DNA from 3 places in the Agrobacterium sp. 16-172Ci genome. Region 2 is predicted to be linked to each of the others. Evidence: riboswitches for the same ligand, from Rfam matches in the RefSeq annotation. Region 2 holds a riboswitch; each other region holds the start of a gene.
What was found. Region 2 has a riboswitch for thiamine pyrophosphate ahead of ACQZ40_RS19505 (ABC transporter permease). Riboswitches for the same ligand answer to the same signal wherever they lie in the genome.
Positions count from the first base shown of each region.

Region 1: linked by a shared signal. The riboswitch ahead of thiC (phosphomethylpyrimidine synthase ThiC) and the one ahead of ACQZ40_RS19505 (ABC transporter permease) in region 2 are both predicted to bind thiamine pyrophosphate.
Region 3: linked by a shared signal. The riboswitch ahead of thiB (thiamine ABC transporter substrate binding subunit) and the one ahead of ACQZ40_RS19505 (ABC transporter permease) in region 2 are both predicted to bind thiamine pyrophosphate.

Region 1 is NZ_JBNWBW010000002.1:354,929-359,637, forward strand. It holds gene ACQZ40_RS04605 (amino acid--[acyl-carrier-protein] ligase) at 1-710, opposite strand, end outside; gene ACQZ40_RS04610 (acyl-CoA dehydrogenase family protein) at 715-1,896, opposite strand; gene ACQZ40_RS04615 (acyl carrier protein) at 1,896-2,147, opposite strand; TPP riboswitch at 2,330-2,441, shown strand; gene thiC (phosphomethylpyrimidine synthase ThiC) at 2,536-4,359, shown strand; gene thiO (glycine oxidase ThiO) at 4,361-4,709, shown strand, end outside.
Region 2 is NZ_JBNWBW010000024.1:42,830-47,538, forward strand. It holds gene thiE (thiamine phosphate synthase) at 1-223, opposite strand, end outside; gene ACQZ40_RS19495 (hydroxyethylthiazole kinase) at 210-950, opposite strand; gene ACQZ40_RS19500 (ABC transporter substrate-binding protein) at 947-1,897, opposite strand; gene ACQZ40_RS19505 (ABC transporter permease) at 1,894-2,679, opposite strand; TPP riboswitch at 2,804-2,906, opposite strand; gene ACQZ40_RS19510 (pilus assembly protein TadG-related protein) at 3,125-4,414, shown strand; gene ACQZ40_RS19515 (alpha-glucosidase) at 4,440-4,709, opposite strand, start outside.
Region 3 is NZ_JBNWBW010000002.1:195,433-200,141, forward strand. It holds gene ACQZ40_RS03885 (ABC-F family ATP-binding cassette domain-containing protein) at 1-1,278, shown strand, start outside; gene ACQZ40_RS03890 (VOC family protein) at 1,377-1,763, shown strand; TPP riboswitch at 1,815-1,925, shown strand; gene thiB (thiamine ABC transporter substrate binding subunit) at 1,965-2,978, shown strand; gene thiP (thiamine/thiamine pyrophosphate ABC transporter permease ThiP) at 2,998-4,623, shown strand; gene ACQZ40_RS03905 (thiamine ABC transporter ATP-binding protein) at 4,620-4,709, shown strand, end outside.

The sequences.
Region 1 (4,709 bases), on a different contig from region 2:
CTGGTCGTGGATGTGACCGGGATCAAGAGCTCGAATTTCAGGTTCTGGTCGCGCTGGTTGTTGGCCAGCATCTTGCCGGCGCGGCCGAAGAAGGGATCGTTGGCGATATCGATGGTGACGTCTAGCCCGACCGCTTTCATCATCTCCACGCCGCGATCCATCCAGGTCTGGCGGAATTCGGTGACGTCGGATTCGGTGCCCATGCAAACATATTCGCGCATGCGGAAAAGCTGCTGGCGGGCCGGGTCCTTGGAGGGTTCATGGCGGAAACAATAGGACTGGATGTCATAGAGACCGCCGCCGGCAGGCAGTGCGCCGCGCTTGGCAATCGTCGGATAAAGCGGGTAGCAGGCCGCCGGCGTCAGCACGATGTCGGTGGCTTTCTGGTCTTTGGTCCAGTCGCCGCCCTCGTCCATGGTTTTCAGCAGGCTGACATGGTCGAGCTCACAGCCGCAGAAGGAATGGACCGTGCCGGCGAGCTGCGGGAAGCTCTTCATATAACCGCTCTTTTCGAAATAGGCGCGGTTGATGCCGGGCGGAAAACGGATCGCTTCGGCGCCGTCAGCGCCGCCCGTGCGGTCGATCAGCCGCTCGAAGGCGGCAATCACGTCCTCGAACTGGCCGCTGCGTCCATAAAGACCGTCCACACCGGTTTCAATCAGCAGGCCTTCTTCGAACAGTCGATCGAGAAACGATGTTTGCATGTCCATGGTCTTATCCCAAGAGGCTGGTGTCCTGCCTGTGAACCAGCAGGAGATTGGCGGAATTGCCGAGAATGCGGTCGTTGGAAATCATCAGGCGGGCGGAATGCGCGTCGCGCAGGTGGCGACCGAGGCTATAGGGCGTGCCGTTCTTGTAGCCCATGATGCCGCAGACCAGCATGGCATGGTCGATGATCTCGAGAATGGTTTCCGAAGAGCAGATCTTCACATTGTTCATGGCGACGGCAAAGGCCATGGACATCAGTTTTTCGGGGTCGCTCTTGGTGTCCTCGTAAGCCTTTATGCCGGCGATGATGTTGGATTTAACGACCTGCAGCTTGGTGGAGACCTCGGCAAGGCGGATCGCGCCGGGAGGAGCGGTGCCGGGCGATTTGCGCGCCGCGGCTCTGACGAATGACTGGGCGCGCAGCACCGCATCCGAGGCGATGCCATACCAGACGGCGCTCCACAGGAGATGCGAGCTTGCAAGCATGGATTGTGCGGCGATTTCCGCAAAGGGTTTCGGGAATATCTGCGCCGCCGGCGCTTCGCCACGAAACAGGAAGCCGTCCGAACAGGTGCCGCGCATGCCGAGCGTATCCCAGACATGGGTCTTTTCGAGCGTGTACTGGTTTTTCAGAAAGACCGTCATCACCTGATCGGCGGGCGCGGCATCCTTGTGGGCGCGCGAGGTGATGAGGATCGCATCGGCATTGCTGCCATAGGAAATGACGGTGGCGTCCTTTTCCAGCCGGCAGAAATCGCCTTCGACCTCGATTGCACAGATGGAGTTGCGCAGATTGCCGCCAATGCCGCCTTCGGTGGTGGCGGAGCCGAGCAGAAGCTGTTCGCTGGCGATGCGGCTCATGAAGCCGGCATGCCATGCGCTTGTCTCGCCGTGTTCCACCAGGCTGGATGCCTTGATATGGTGCATGGCGAAAATCATCGCGGTTGCCGAACATGCCTGACCGAGCCGAGCGCAGATATCGGCGATTTCCTGTAAGGACGCGCTTTCGCCGCCCAGCGAAGAGGGGACCTGGATGCCGAGCAGGCGTTCCTGTCGCAAGGCGTCGACGGCTTCCTGTGGGAAGCGGCCGGTGACATCCACATCATCCGCGTGTTTGGCGGCAATTGCCGCGACACGGCCCGCGCGCGCGGACAGCGTTTCATCCTGCGGCGCTACGGTGACGTTCATCAGGCTGCCTCTTTACCATCCAGAATGAGCTTAACGGTGTCTTCAATGGCCTTGATGCTCGCAAAGGACTTGCGGTTCAGCAGATTGTCGGGGAATTCGATATCGAATGCTTCTTCGATGCCGAGCATCAATTGCACGGATGCAAAGGAAGAAAGGCCCGCCGCATAAAGATCGGCTTCATCTGCAATCGTATCGACAGGGGTTGGAAGCTGGCCGAATTTGGCCAGTATTTCACGAATAGTCGCGTTCATTCCGACGTATCTCCCATGAATTTCACATCAGGATGGTTTGTGCTTATCGTTACGTTGCAAACGATAATATTCGCCTAAACCGTTAGGTTAATTACAACTAACGGCAGCATGCGCCATTCCCGCACCTTTGCCAAGCATGGATCGTCGGCCTTGACAAATGCCGGTCGGTGTTTTTTGCTGTGGCCATTCACCAGGGGTGTCCCGTCAAGGGGCTGAGATTCTGCTTTCATGCGCAGTGACCCGTTGAACCTGATCCAGTTCATACTGGCGTAGGGACGGTGCAAAGACCGAAGGTCGGCTGGCGTGTGCATTGCGCTGTCGGCGCTGCGGTATTTTCCATCATTCCGGCTCGAACTGGGTCTCCACTGTCAAACTTTGGAGCCTCAAGATGAATATCGCTGCCAAGAATATCCCGTTGTCGGTTACTACGGGGCCGCATGCCGCCTCTACCAAAATCCACAAAGCCGGGATTTTACATCCCCATATCCGCGTGCCGATGCGCGAGATCGCCGTTCATCCAACGGCGGGTGAACCGCCGGTGACGGTTTACGATTCCTCCGGTCCCTATACCGATCCTTCGCATACCGTTCTGATTGAAAAGGGTCTGCCGCGTCTGCGTCATGACTGGATCGTGGCGCGCGGCGATGTCGAGGCCTATGACGGCCGGCACGTCAAGCCGGAGGATAACGGCTTTGCCACCGGCGAACGCCTGACGCCTGAATTTTCCGTGCGCCACCAGCCGCTCAGAGCCACGGCCGGTAAAGCCGTAACCCAGCTTGCCTATGCGCGGGCAGGTATCATCACCCCGGAAATGGAATTCATCGCCATCCGTGAAAATCTCGGGCGCGAGGCGGCCAAGGAGAAGCTGGCGCGCGACGGCGAAAGCTTCGGGGCGCATATCCCTGACTACGTCACGGCGGAATTCGTGCGTCAGGAAGTGGCGGCCGGCCGCGCCATCATCCCTGCCAATATCAATCATCCGGAACTTGAGCCGATGATCATCGGCCGCAATTTTCTCGTCAAGATCAATGCCAATATCGGCAATTCCGCCGTCACCTCCTCCATGGCGGAAGAGGTGGAGAAGATGGTCTGGGCGATCCGCTGGGGTGCGGATACAGTCATGGACCTATCTACCGGCCGCAACATCCACAATATCCGCGAATGGATCATCCGCAATTCGCCGGTGCCGATCGGCACGGTGCCGCTCTATCAGGCGCTTGAGAAGGTCAACGGCATTGCCGAAGACCTCAATTGGGAAGTGTTCCGCGATACGCTGATCGAACAGGCGGAGCAGGGTGTGGATTATTTCACCATTCATGCCGGCGTGCGGCTGCATTACATCCCGCTCACCGTCAACCGCGTCACCGGCATCGTTTCGCGCGGCGGCTCGATCATGGCCAAGTGGTGTCTGCATCACCATAAGGAGAGTTTTCTCTACGAGCATTTCGACGAGATTTGCGATATTTGCCGTGCTTACGACGTCTCCTTCTCGCTGGGCGATGGCTTGCGTCCCGGCTCGATTGCCGACGCCAATGACGCCGCACAATTCGCGGAGCTGGAGACGCTCGGCGAGCTGACGCAGATCGCCTGGGCAAAAGATTGCCAGGTGATGATCGAAGGCCCCGGCCATGTGCCGATGCACAAGATCAAGGAAAATATGGACAAGCAGCTGAAGACCTGCGGCGAGGCGCCCTTCTATACGCTCGGGCCGCTCACCACCGATATTGCGCCGGGTTACGACCATATCACCTCCGGCATCGGTGCGGCGATGATCGGCTGGTTCGGCACGGCGATGCTCTGCTACGTCACGCCGAAGGAACATCTCGGCCTGCCGGATCGCAACGACGTGAAGGTCGGCGTCATCACCTACAAGATCGCCGCCCACGCCGCCGATCTCGCCAAGGGCCATCCGGCGGCACAGGTGCGGGACGATGCACTGTCGCGCGCGCGGTTCGAGTTCCGCTGGGAGGATCAGTTCAACCTGTCGCTGGACCCGGATACGGCGCGCTCCTTCCATGATGAAACCTTGCCGAAGGAAGCGCACAAGGTCGCGCATTTCTGCTCCATGTGCGGGCCGAAATTCTGCTCGATGCGGATTTCCCACGATATCCGCGCCGAGGCGCAGAAGGAGGGACTGGAGGCCATGGCCGCACGCTTCAAGGAAGGCGGTGAGCTTTACATGCCGCTCGCGACGCCTGCGGATGCCGAATAGCATGCGCGTTCTGGTCAAGGGAACGGGGGTCGCCGGTTTGACGGCGGCCTTCGAACTGGCGCGGACCGGTGTTACCGTCGAGGTTTGCGAGCGCAATGCCGAACCCTCTCGCGGCGCATCCTGGTATGCGGGCGGCATGCTGGCGCCTTGGTGCGAGCGTGAAAGCGCTGAAGAGCCGGTTCTGACGCTCGGTCAGGCGGCGCTCGATTGGTGGGATGAAGCGACACCCGGCCTTGTCGTCCGTAACGGCACGCTGGTTGTCGCGCTGGCCCGCGATAAGGCGGAGCTTTCGCGTTTCGCATCGCGGACCGACGGTTATCGCTGGGTGGATGAGGGCGAAATCGCCGCCC
Region 2 (4,709 bases):
CATCCACCCGGTCGTTGATGACAAGCGGCACGCCTGTGCCGGCGACAGCCTCGTGAATGGCGCGGGCGTTTTCGATCATCTCGCGCGTCGAGCCGTGCTTGTCGCGATATTGCAGAATGGTCGCGCCGTTCAGCGCAGCGGCGAGAGCAAGCTCCGGCAGCGGCGCGACATCGCCAAGGCTCGCATCGACCAGCGCGTTGAGGCGGTAATCAACCTTGTTCATGCTCTATCCTTGCGTGATTTGTGATGTCTTCACCGGAAATTTCGGAAAGCGCATCCAAAAATGCCGGTTCGAAGCTGCCGGGGCCTCTGGCGTGCTTGGCCGCAAGTTCGGCGGAAACGCCGGTGACGGCAAGGGCGGAGGCCGCCGCCGTCAGCGCGTCTTTTTCGACAGCCATGAAGGCGGCGATGACGCCGCCCGAAAGGCACCCCGTTCCCGTCACCTTCGCCATCCACGGATGACCGTTGACGATCCTGACGCTGCGGGCGGCATCGCGCAGATGATCTACCGGCCCCGTCTCAATCCTCACCACGCCAGGCACATCGCCGATCAGGTTCATTTCGGCGCGATTGCCGCGTACGATGGTGGGGGAAAGTGCAATCAGTTCGCGCGCGAATTCCAGACGCGACGGCGAATAGTCGCAATGTACGGGGTCGACGATCCACGGCTTGCCGGATGCATTGGCTATTTCGATCGCCAGCCGGATAACCTTGCGCCGCTCGGCATCCAGTGTGCCGAGATTGACGGTCAGCGCATCCGCCTTGGTGACGAAGCTCTCGATTTCCTCGAGCGAGGTGGTCATGGAGGGGATGCCGCCGACGACGGTGATGCCGTCCGCGGTGAATTTCTGCACCACGGTGTTCATCAGGCAATGCACGCGCGGGCGCCTCTGCCGCACGCGCTCCAGAATCTCGGCGGCCTTTGCCGCTGTCGGAAAAGTCGTCGTCATGGCTGCTGCAGCTCCACGGCGATGTCGTCCGCCGCCGGCGCCTGCTTGATCAGCTGCATTTCCTGCATGAAAGCGCCGAAACGGGCGTAGCGCGCGCGGTCGAGCGCGGCCGGGCGTTTGGCGAAACGCGGCAGCGTGTCGAAGAAGGCCTGCTTGTTCAGCGCATCGTCAAGGTTCGGATAGGCTTTGATGAAAAGCTGCCAGGATTCCTGCGGATGATTGGTCATGAAGATCGCGGCCTGTTCCACGGCGGAGAGGAAACGCGGCAGGCGGTTGTCTTTTGCGAGATCGCGGTGGGTGACGAAGATCAGCTCGTCATAGGCCGGCACGCCGTGTTCCTCCGGGAAGAAGGAGCGGCCTTCGTGTCCCTCGAGCTTCATCTGCGTCAGCTCGAAATTGCGGAAGCCGCCAAGCGTGGCATCCACCTTGCCGGCGATCAGCGACGGCGAGAGCGAGAAGTTGACGTTGATGAGTTCGACATCGTCCTTCGTCAGGCCGTCCTTTTCCAGCATGCGCTTCAGCATGGCATCCTCGAAGCCGGAAACGGAAAAGCCGACCTTCTTGCCCTTCAGGTCTTTCAAGCTCTTGATCGGCCCATCGGCCAGAACGGTGACGGTGTTGAGCGGGGTTTCGACCAGCGTGCCGAAACGCACGAGCGGCAGGCCGGCATCGTGATCGAGATAGAGGTTCGGCTGGTAGTGCACGCCTATATCGGCCTGTTTGGCCGAGACAAGACGCGGCACGGCGGAGGGGTCTGCGGGTGGAACCAGTTCCACCTCTAGCCCCGCATCGGCAAACAGGCCGCGTTCCCTGGCGATCACCATCGGCGCATGATCGGGGTTCACGAACCATTCGAGCAACACGGTCAGCTTATCTGCTGCATGCGATTGCATGGGTGAAAGCACGCTTGTCGCCGCGACGACAAGGGAAAGAAGAGTTCGTTTCATGGTGCCAAAAGTCTCCGTAAAGATCTGAAAGGAATGGTGTGTTCTGTTTCGTTGGCCCAGGGGGCAAGATTGGCGGTCGAGAAGTCCACGATGAGCCGCAGCAGCACCGCCATGATGGCGAGAATGGCCATGGCGGCGAACATGGTGTCGGTCTGCATGCGGGCATTGGACTGGATCATCACGAACCCAAGCCCCGCCGAAGCGCCCACCCATTCGCCGATGACGGCGCCGAGCGGGGCAAGCGGCGCGGCCACCCTCAAGCCCGAAATCAACGATGGCAATGCCAGCGGCACGCGCAACCGGGTGAGGATCTGCCAGTGGCTCGCCTCAGTCAGCGAGGCGGCGTCGAGGATGGCGCGATCGGTGCGGTTGAGCCCGTCAGTGAAAGCGGAGGCAACGGGGAAGAAGATGATGATCGCCGTCATGACCACTTTCGAAGCCATGCCGAAACCGAACCAGAGGACGAGGATGGGGGCGAGCACGAAGACCGGAAAGGCCTGCAACACCAGAACCATGGGCCAGACGAGGCGGCCGAGGCGCGGGATGGCGGCAATGGTGAAAGCGACGAGAATGCCGGCGGTGATGCCCGCCGCAAGCCCGAGCGCCATTTCACCGAGCGTTATCAGCGCCTGCCCGAACAGGAAGCCCGGCTGACGCCAGAAAGCGCCGGCAACATCGGCTGGCGATGGCAGGATGTAGCGGGGCGGTGAAAACAGCCACGTTCCCGCCTGCCAGAAAACCAGCAGAAGACCGACACCGTTCAGCGCATGGGTGGCACGCATGAGCCGGACCTCAGACGCAGACGCACCGTGTGCGAAGGACGGAAGGTTTCAGCATCATCATTCGTCTCCAGATATGACAATCTCGGAGATCAGGCAAAGCGGAGAAGAGAAAGGGCAGCGCCTGTTGGCGCGGCAGTTCCGTTCCTACGCCGGCATGACCCGGATCAGGTTCAAGGGTCCGGCTCAACGCCATCTCAGCACCGCTCGGTGCTCCCCTCGGAAGATTTTGTTTTGTAGGTCAAGTTTCATAAATGTCAACGTCCCGCCGCCGATCCGTCGTCAGGCGTGATCGTGAATGCCTGAACGGGCCTGCGCTGGTGCGCATCTCCCATTGGCGTATTAGTTATTAAGGAAATTAGATTTATCGAAAATTAGTTATCTCTAGAAACTGCCTTTCAATATTGTTCGGCTAATTTTCGCTCCGGGAAAAGTTCCGGGGGCGAATTTGAAGAACATCTGGCAGGATAAATCGGGAAATTTCGGCATTCTCAGCGCCCTGTTGATGGTGCCGCTGATTGGGGCGGCCGGCGTGGCACTCGATGTGACGCATGGCATGGCCGTCAAATCGGACCTGCAGATGGCGGCGGATGCCGCGGCGCTTGCTGTGGTTGCCGATACGTCGGCGAGCGTTCAGAAGGCAAAGGAAATGTCGGGCGACGGTGTCATTTCGCTTGGCAGCAGCGAAGCCTCCGCATTCTTTGAAAGCAATGAGCGGGCCAATCCCGATTATAAGCTCCTGTCTCTTGATGTGTCGGTGATCAAACACGGTAACGCCATCGAATCCTCGGTCAGCTTCAAGGCATCCGTCGGCACCACGCTTTCACGGATACTCGGAGAGGATCTCATCACCATTTCGGGCAAGGCGACGGCCAAATACGAGACGGAAACATTCAGCGACTTCTATGTCCTTCTGGATAACACCCCCTCGATGGGGGTTGGCGCGACGCCAACCGACGTTGCTAAGATGGTTGCGAATACGAGCGACAAATGTGCTTTCGCCTGTCACATCGTGAAAGACGGGGTGGTGGATAAGAACAGCTATTACTACAAAGCCAAAAGCCTCGGGGTCACAACGCGCATCAATGTGGTGGCGCAGGCCACGGCAAGCCTGATGGATACGGCGAAGTCCATGCGCAAAAGCAGCAATCAATATCGTATGGCGGTTTACTCCTTCGGAGAGAAAGCGGAAGATACGAAGCTGCTCGAAGTCGTGTCGTTGACATCTGATCTGGCGACCGCGAAGAAGAAAGCCGCTGAAGTCGACCTGATGTCGATCCCCAAGCAGGGTTTCAACAACGACCAGCAGACCGATTTTGACCGGGCACTGACCCAGATTGGCGACAGGATCGGCTCTTCGGGCACCGGTGCGAGTTCGGCGAGCCCAGAGAAGATCGTCTTCTTCGTGTCAGACGGCGTCGGCGACAGCTACAAGCCATCCTCCTGTACCAAAAAAACCACCAGCGGCCGCTGTCAGGAGCCGGTCGATATCAAATATTGCACGAAGCTGAAGGAAAAAGGCTTCCGCATAGCCGTGCTTTATACCACCTATCTGCCGCTGCCGACCAATGGCTGGTACAATAGCTGGATCGCGCCATTTCAGCCGGAAATCGGTGCACGCATGCAGCAATGCGCTTCGCCGGGCCTGTTCTTCGAAGTCAGCCCGTCGCAGGGCATCAGCGAGGCGATGACCGCCCTTTTCAAAAAGGCCATCACATCACCCCGCCTGACGGGGTGATGGCAGGGACGATCTCGGCTATCTTTCAGCCGATGGTGCGGAGTTGTTCAAACAGCGGCCGATGGCTGCTATCTGCACGATAAAACACCGCAGGCTCGCCGAGCGGCGCTTCGACGGTGACGTCCTGTCCGCCGGGATAATGCGCGCCGCTCCACAGGTGCACCCATTCACCGTCGCCCGGAAGATAGAGCGAGCGTTGCGTTTCGCCCGCTTTCCAGACGGGTGCGACAAGCATGTCCTCCCCGTAGAGATAGCATTCCTGAATGGTATAGGTCCGCCGGTCATTCTCGTAGTG
Region 3 (4,709 bases), on a different contig from region 2:
ACCTCGACCGTCTGGCTGGATCGTGGCCAGTCGCGCCGTCTCAATCGCGGTTTTGCCCATTTCGAGGAATGGCGCGACAAGGTGCTGGAAGAGGAAGAACTGGAACAGCACAAACTCGGCAAGGCCATCGAGCGTGAAGAGCACTGGATGCGCTATGGCGTGACCGCAAGGCGCAAGCGCAACATGCGCCGCGTCGGCGAGCTTCAGGCCATGCGTGCGGAATATCGCGGCCACAAGGGACCTCAGGGCACGGTGCAGGCGACCGTTACCGAAGGACGTGAATCCGGCAAGCTGGTCATCGAGGCCGAGGCCATCACCAAGGCTTATGGCGAGCGCGTGATCGTCGCGCCGTTTTCGCTGCGCGTCCATCGTGGAGATTGCATCGGTTTCGTCGGCCCGAACGGTGCCGGGAAAACCACGCTTCTGAAGATGCTCACCGGCCAGCTGGAGCCCGATAGCGGCACCGTGAAGCTCGGCACCAATCTGGAGATTGCGACGCTCGACCAGAAACGCGAGGATCTCAATCCCAACGATACGCTCGCCCATTATCTGACCGATGGCCGCGGTGAAAATCTGCTGGTCAACGGCGAGTTGAAGCACGTGACGGGCTATATGAAAGACTTTCTGTTCCAGCCGGAACAGGCCCGCACGCCGATCCGCAACCTTTCCGGCGGGGAGCGCGCGCGTCTTATTCTGGCGCGCATTCTGGCCCGGCCGACCAATCTTCTGATCCTCGACGAGCCGACCAACGATCTCGATATCGAAACGCTCGATCTGCTGCAGGAAATCGTTGCGGGCTTTTCCGGCACCGTTATCCTCGTCAGCCACGACCGCGATTTCCTCGACCGCACCGTCACCTCCACCATCGCGCCCGTCAATCCGGACGAACCAGACGGACGATGGATCGAATATGCCGGTGGCTATTCCGACATGATGGCGCAGCGCAAGGGTGCGGCGGAAGAAAAACGCAAGGCTGAGAAACAGGAAAAGGCGAAAGCCGCACCTTCGGCCTCTGCATCGCAGGATCCTTCAAAGGCCAAGGGCAAGCTTTCCTTCAAGCAGAAATTCGCGCTCGAAAACCTTCCGAAGGAGATGGAAAAGGCGCAAAGCGAAATCGCAAAACGCGAGCAGCGTATGGCCGATCCGGAACTTTTCACAAAGGACCCGGCGGCCTTCAACACGCTGGCGCAGGAAATGTCGAAGCTGCGCGACAAGCTGGAGGCCATGGAAGAAGAATGGCTGGAACTGGAAATGCTGCGCGAGGAACTGGAGGGCTGAAGGCAATCAGTTCCCCGTTTGACCGGTCCTCCTTCGGCCTTTGAGAGAAAAGCAGAATTGCCGTTCTATGCCGGCGTTCGTTTGGAGGAGTTGTGAAAATGCGCATGATTTTCGTCAATCTGCCGGTCAAGAATATCGAGACATCAAGAAACTTCTTCACTGCTCTCGGTTTCAGCTTCAACCCGGAATATTCGGATGACCGCACGCTCTGCATGATCGTGGAAGAGAATATCTTCGTGATGCTTCTCCAGGAGGGACGTTTCCGCGATTTCATCAACGGCGATATTGCCGACGCGACGCGAACCACCGAGGTTCTGACCTGTCTTTCCGCCGGAAGCAGGGAAGAAATCGACCGGATGATCGCCACGGCGCTTGCCTCCGGCGGCAGCGGCTGGAAGCCTGTTCAGGACCATGGCTTCATGTATGCCGGCAGCTTTCAGGATCCCGACGGGCACGTCTGGGAACTGGTGCATATGACGGAATAGGGCTGATCTCGGCCATCTTGCCAATCGGGGACGGCGGGACTACACCATCATCTTGATCTAACGGGGTGTCTTTTGCGCTTGGGTGCGAAAGGCTGAGAGGCTTGCCAACCCGAAGAACCTGATCCGGTTCATACCGGCGGAGGGATTAGACGGCTTTAACGCAGGCGGCTATTTCCCTATCGTTTTTTTGAGGAGATACCCGTGCGCCGTCGTCTTTTCCTGAATACCCTCGTTGCCGCCTCGCTGTTTCTGCCCGGCCTTGCCGTTGCACAGGATAGACAGGAACTGACCGTCTACACCTATGAAAGCTTCGTTTCCGAATGGGGTCCCGGTCCCAAGGTAAAGGAGGCCTTCGAGAAGGTTTGTAATTGCACGGTCAATTTCGTCGGCGTGGCCGATGGCGTGGCGCTGCTCAATCGTCTGAAGCTTGAAGGGGCGGGGTCCAAGGCGGACGTCGTGCTTGGCCTCGACACCAATCTTGTCGCGGAAGCAAAACAGACCGGTTTGTTCGATGTCGGCGGCATCGATGCATCGGCGGCCAAGGTGCCGGGCGGCTACACGGACGATGTTTTCATTCCCTATGATTACGGTCATTTCGCTGTCATTTATGATACGCAGACGGTGAAAAGCCCGCCGACGAGCCTGAAAGACCTCGTGGAAGGCGACCCCTCGCAGAAAATCGTCATTCAGGATCCGCGTACCTCCACGCCGGGGCTTGGCCTGCTGCTATGGGTGAAATCGATCTACGGCGACAAGGCCCCGGAGGCCTGGGAAAAGCTCAGGAAGCGCATTCTCACCGTTACGCCGGGCTGGTCGGAATCCTATGGCCTCTTCACCAAGGGCGAGGTGCCGATGGTGCTCTCCTACACCACCTCGCCCGCCTATCACATGGTCGCTGAAAAAACGGATCGTTATCAGGCCGCCGCCTTTTCCGAAGGGCATTACATCCAGATCGAGGTTTCCGGTCTCCTCAAAAACGCGCCGCACAAGGAACTGGCAAAGCAGTTCCTGGCTTTCACGCTGACATCCGGTTTTCAGGATGCCATTCCGGAAAACAACTGGATGATGCCGGTTGCGGCAACCTCGAAGCCCTTGCCGGAGGCGTTTTCAAAACTCGTGGTGCCGCAGAAGACTTTTCTGATGGATCCGGAAGAGGTGGCGAAGAACCGCAAGGCATGGATCGATGAATGGCTTGCCGCCATGAGCATGAATTGAGGAAGAGGCACACCAGCGCATGATGCTGCGTCGCGATTACCGGCGGTCGATCATTTTCGGAACGGCGGCTTTTGCCGCCGTTTTCCTGTTCATGGCGCTCGCGGTTGCAGCTCTCCTGTCTTTTGATGCCGGCGCGTCCGCTGCCGGCATCATGGATGCCTATACGCTGCGCATCCTGCGTTTCACGCTTTATCAGGCAACGCTTTCCACCCTTCTTTCCATTGTTCTCGGCCTTCCGGTGGCGCTGGCGCTTTGTCGTCGGCGCGCGTTTGCGGGAAGGATCTGGATCATCAGGCTGATGGCGGTGCCGATGGGTCTGCCGGTGATCGTCGGCGCCTTCGGTATCATCACCATCTGGGGCAGGCAGGGCGTTTTGAATTCGGCCCTCGTTTTTGCCGGAGCGGATGAGCCTTTCAGCATTTACGGCCTCTCCGGCATCCTCATTGCCCATGTGTTTTTCAATCTTCCGCTTTCGGTGCGTCTGATGCTGGCCGGGCTGGAGCGCATTCCGGGCGAATATTGGCGCATGGCGGCGAGCCTCGGCATGGGGCCGGTTTCGATTTTCCGTTTTATCGAATGGCCGGCGGTCGCGCGTCTCGTCCCCGGCATTGCCGGGCTTGTCTTCATGCTGTGCGCCACCAGCTTCACGCTCGTTCTTCTGCTGGGCGGCGGGCCGGCAGCAACGACGCTGGAGGTGGCGATTTATCAGGCGTTACGGTTCGATTTCGATCCGCAGCGGGCGATTGCGCTTTCGGTTTTGCAGATTGGCCTCACCGCAATCCTGCTCGGCCTTCTTGCCTTTTTGCCGTCGCCCGTAGCGGAGATTCCCTCGCTTGGTCGTTCCCTTCGCCGTTTCGACGGAAAGGGCATGGGTGTCCGCCTCTGGGATGGCGCGGCAATCGTGTTCGCTGTTCTGCTGATCGGCCTGCCACTTGTCGCCATCGCTGTCTCGGGTTTGAGGGCCGATCTGCCGCGTCTTCTGTCCGCGCCGATTTTCCTGCGCGCGGCGGCGACCAGTCTTGCAATCGCCGCACTCTCCGCAGCCCTTGTCGTGCTTTGCTGCATGGCGATCATCGGCGCGCGCCAGGCGATAGGCTCCAGACGGCGAGCGGGACAACCCCTGCGCTTCCTCTCTACCATGCTCGGGGCAGGGTCTTCGCTGGTGCTTTTGGTGCCGCCAGTCGTATTGGGAAGCGGATGGTTTCTCTTATTGCGGGTTTTCGGCGATACCAGCTTCTATGCGCCGGTCCTCGTGGCGCTGATCAATATGCTGATGGCTTTGCCGCTTGCCATGCGGGTTCTGGAGCCGGCCTGCACCAGTCATTTCTTGCGCACCGGCCGACTTTCCGCCAGTCTCGGGCTTCAGGGTCTGGCGCGGCTGCGGTTCGCCGATCTTCCGGTTCTGTGGCGGCCGCTGGCCATGGCGTTTTCCTTCGCCATGGCCCTGTCTCTCGGCGATTTAGGCGCGGTTGCCCTGTTCGGATCGGAAAGTTTCGTCACCCTTCCATGGCTGGTTTATAGCAATATGGGCAGCTATCGTACCAACGATGCCGCCGGTTATGCCTTCCTTCTCGGTATCGTCTGCCTGCTGCTTGCCGCAGGCGGTGTTGCACGGCAATCCCAATCAGCAGGGGCGAGCATATGACAGGCGATGATTTTGCCGTTGAACTGGACAAGGTCAGGCTGCGGCTTGGAACACAGGATTTCGACCTCGATTGCACATTCTCGAAG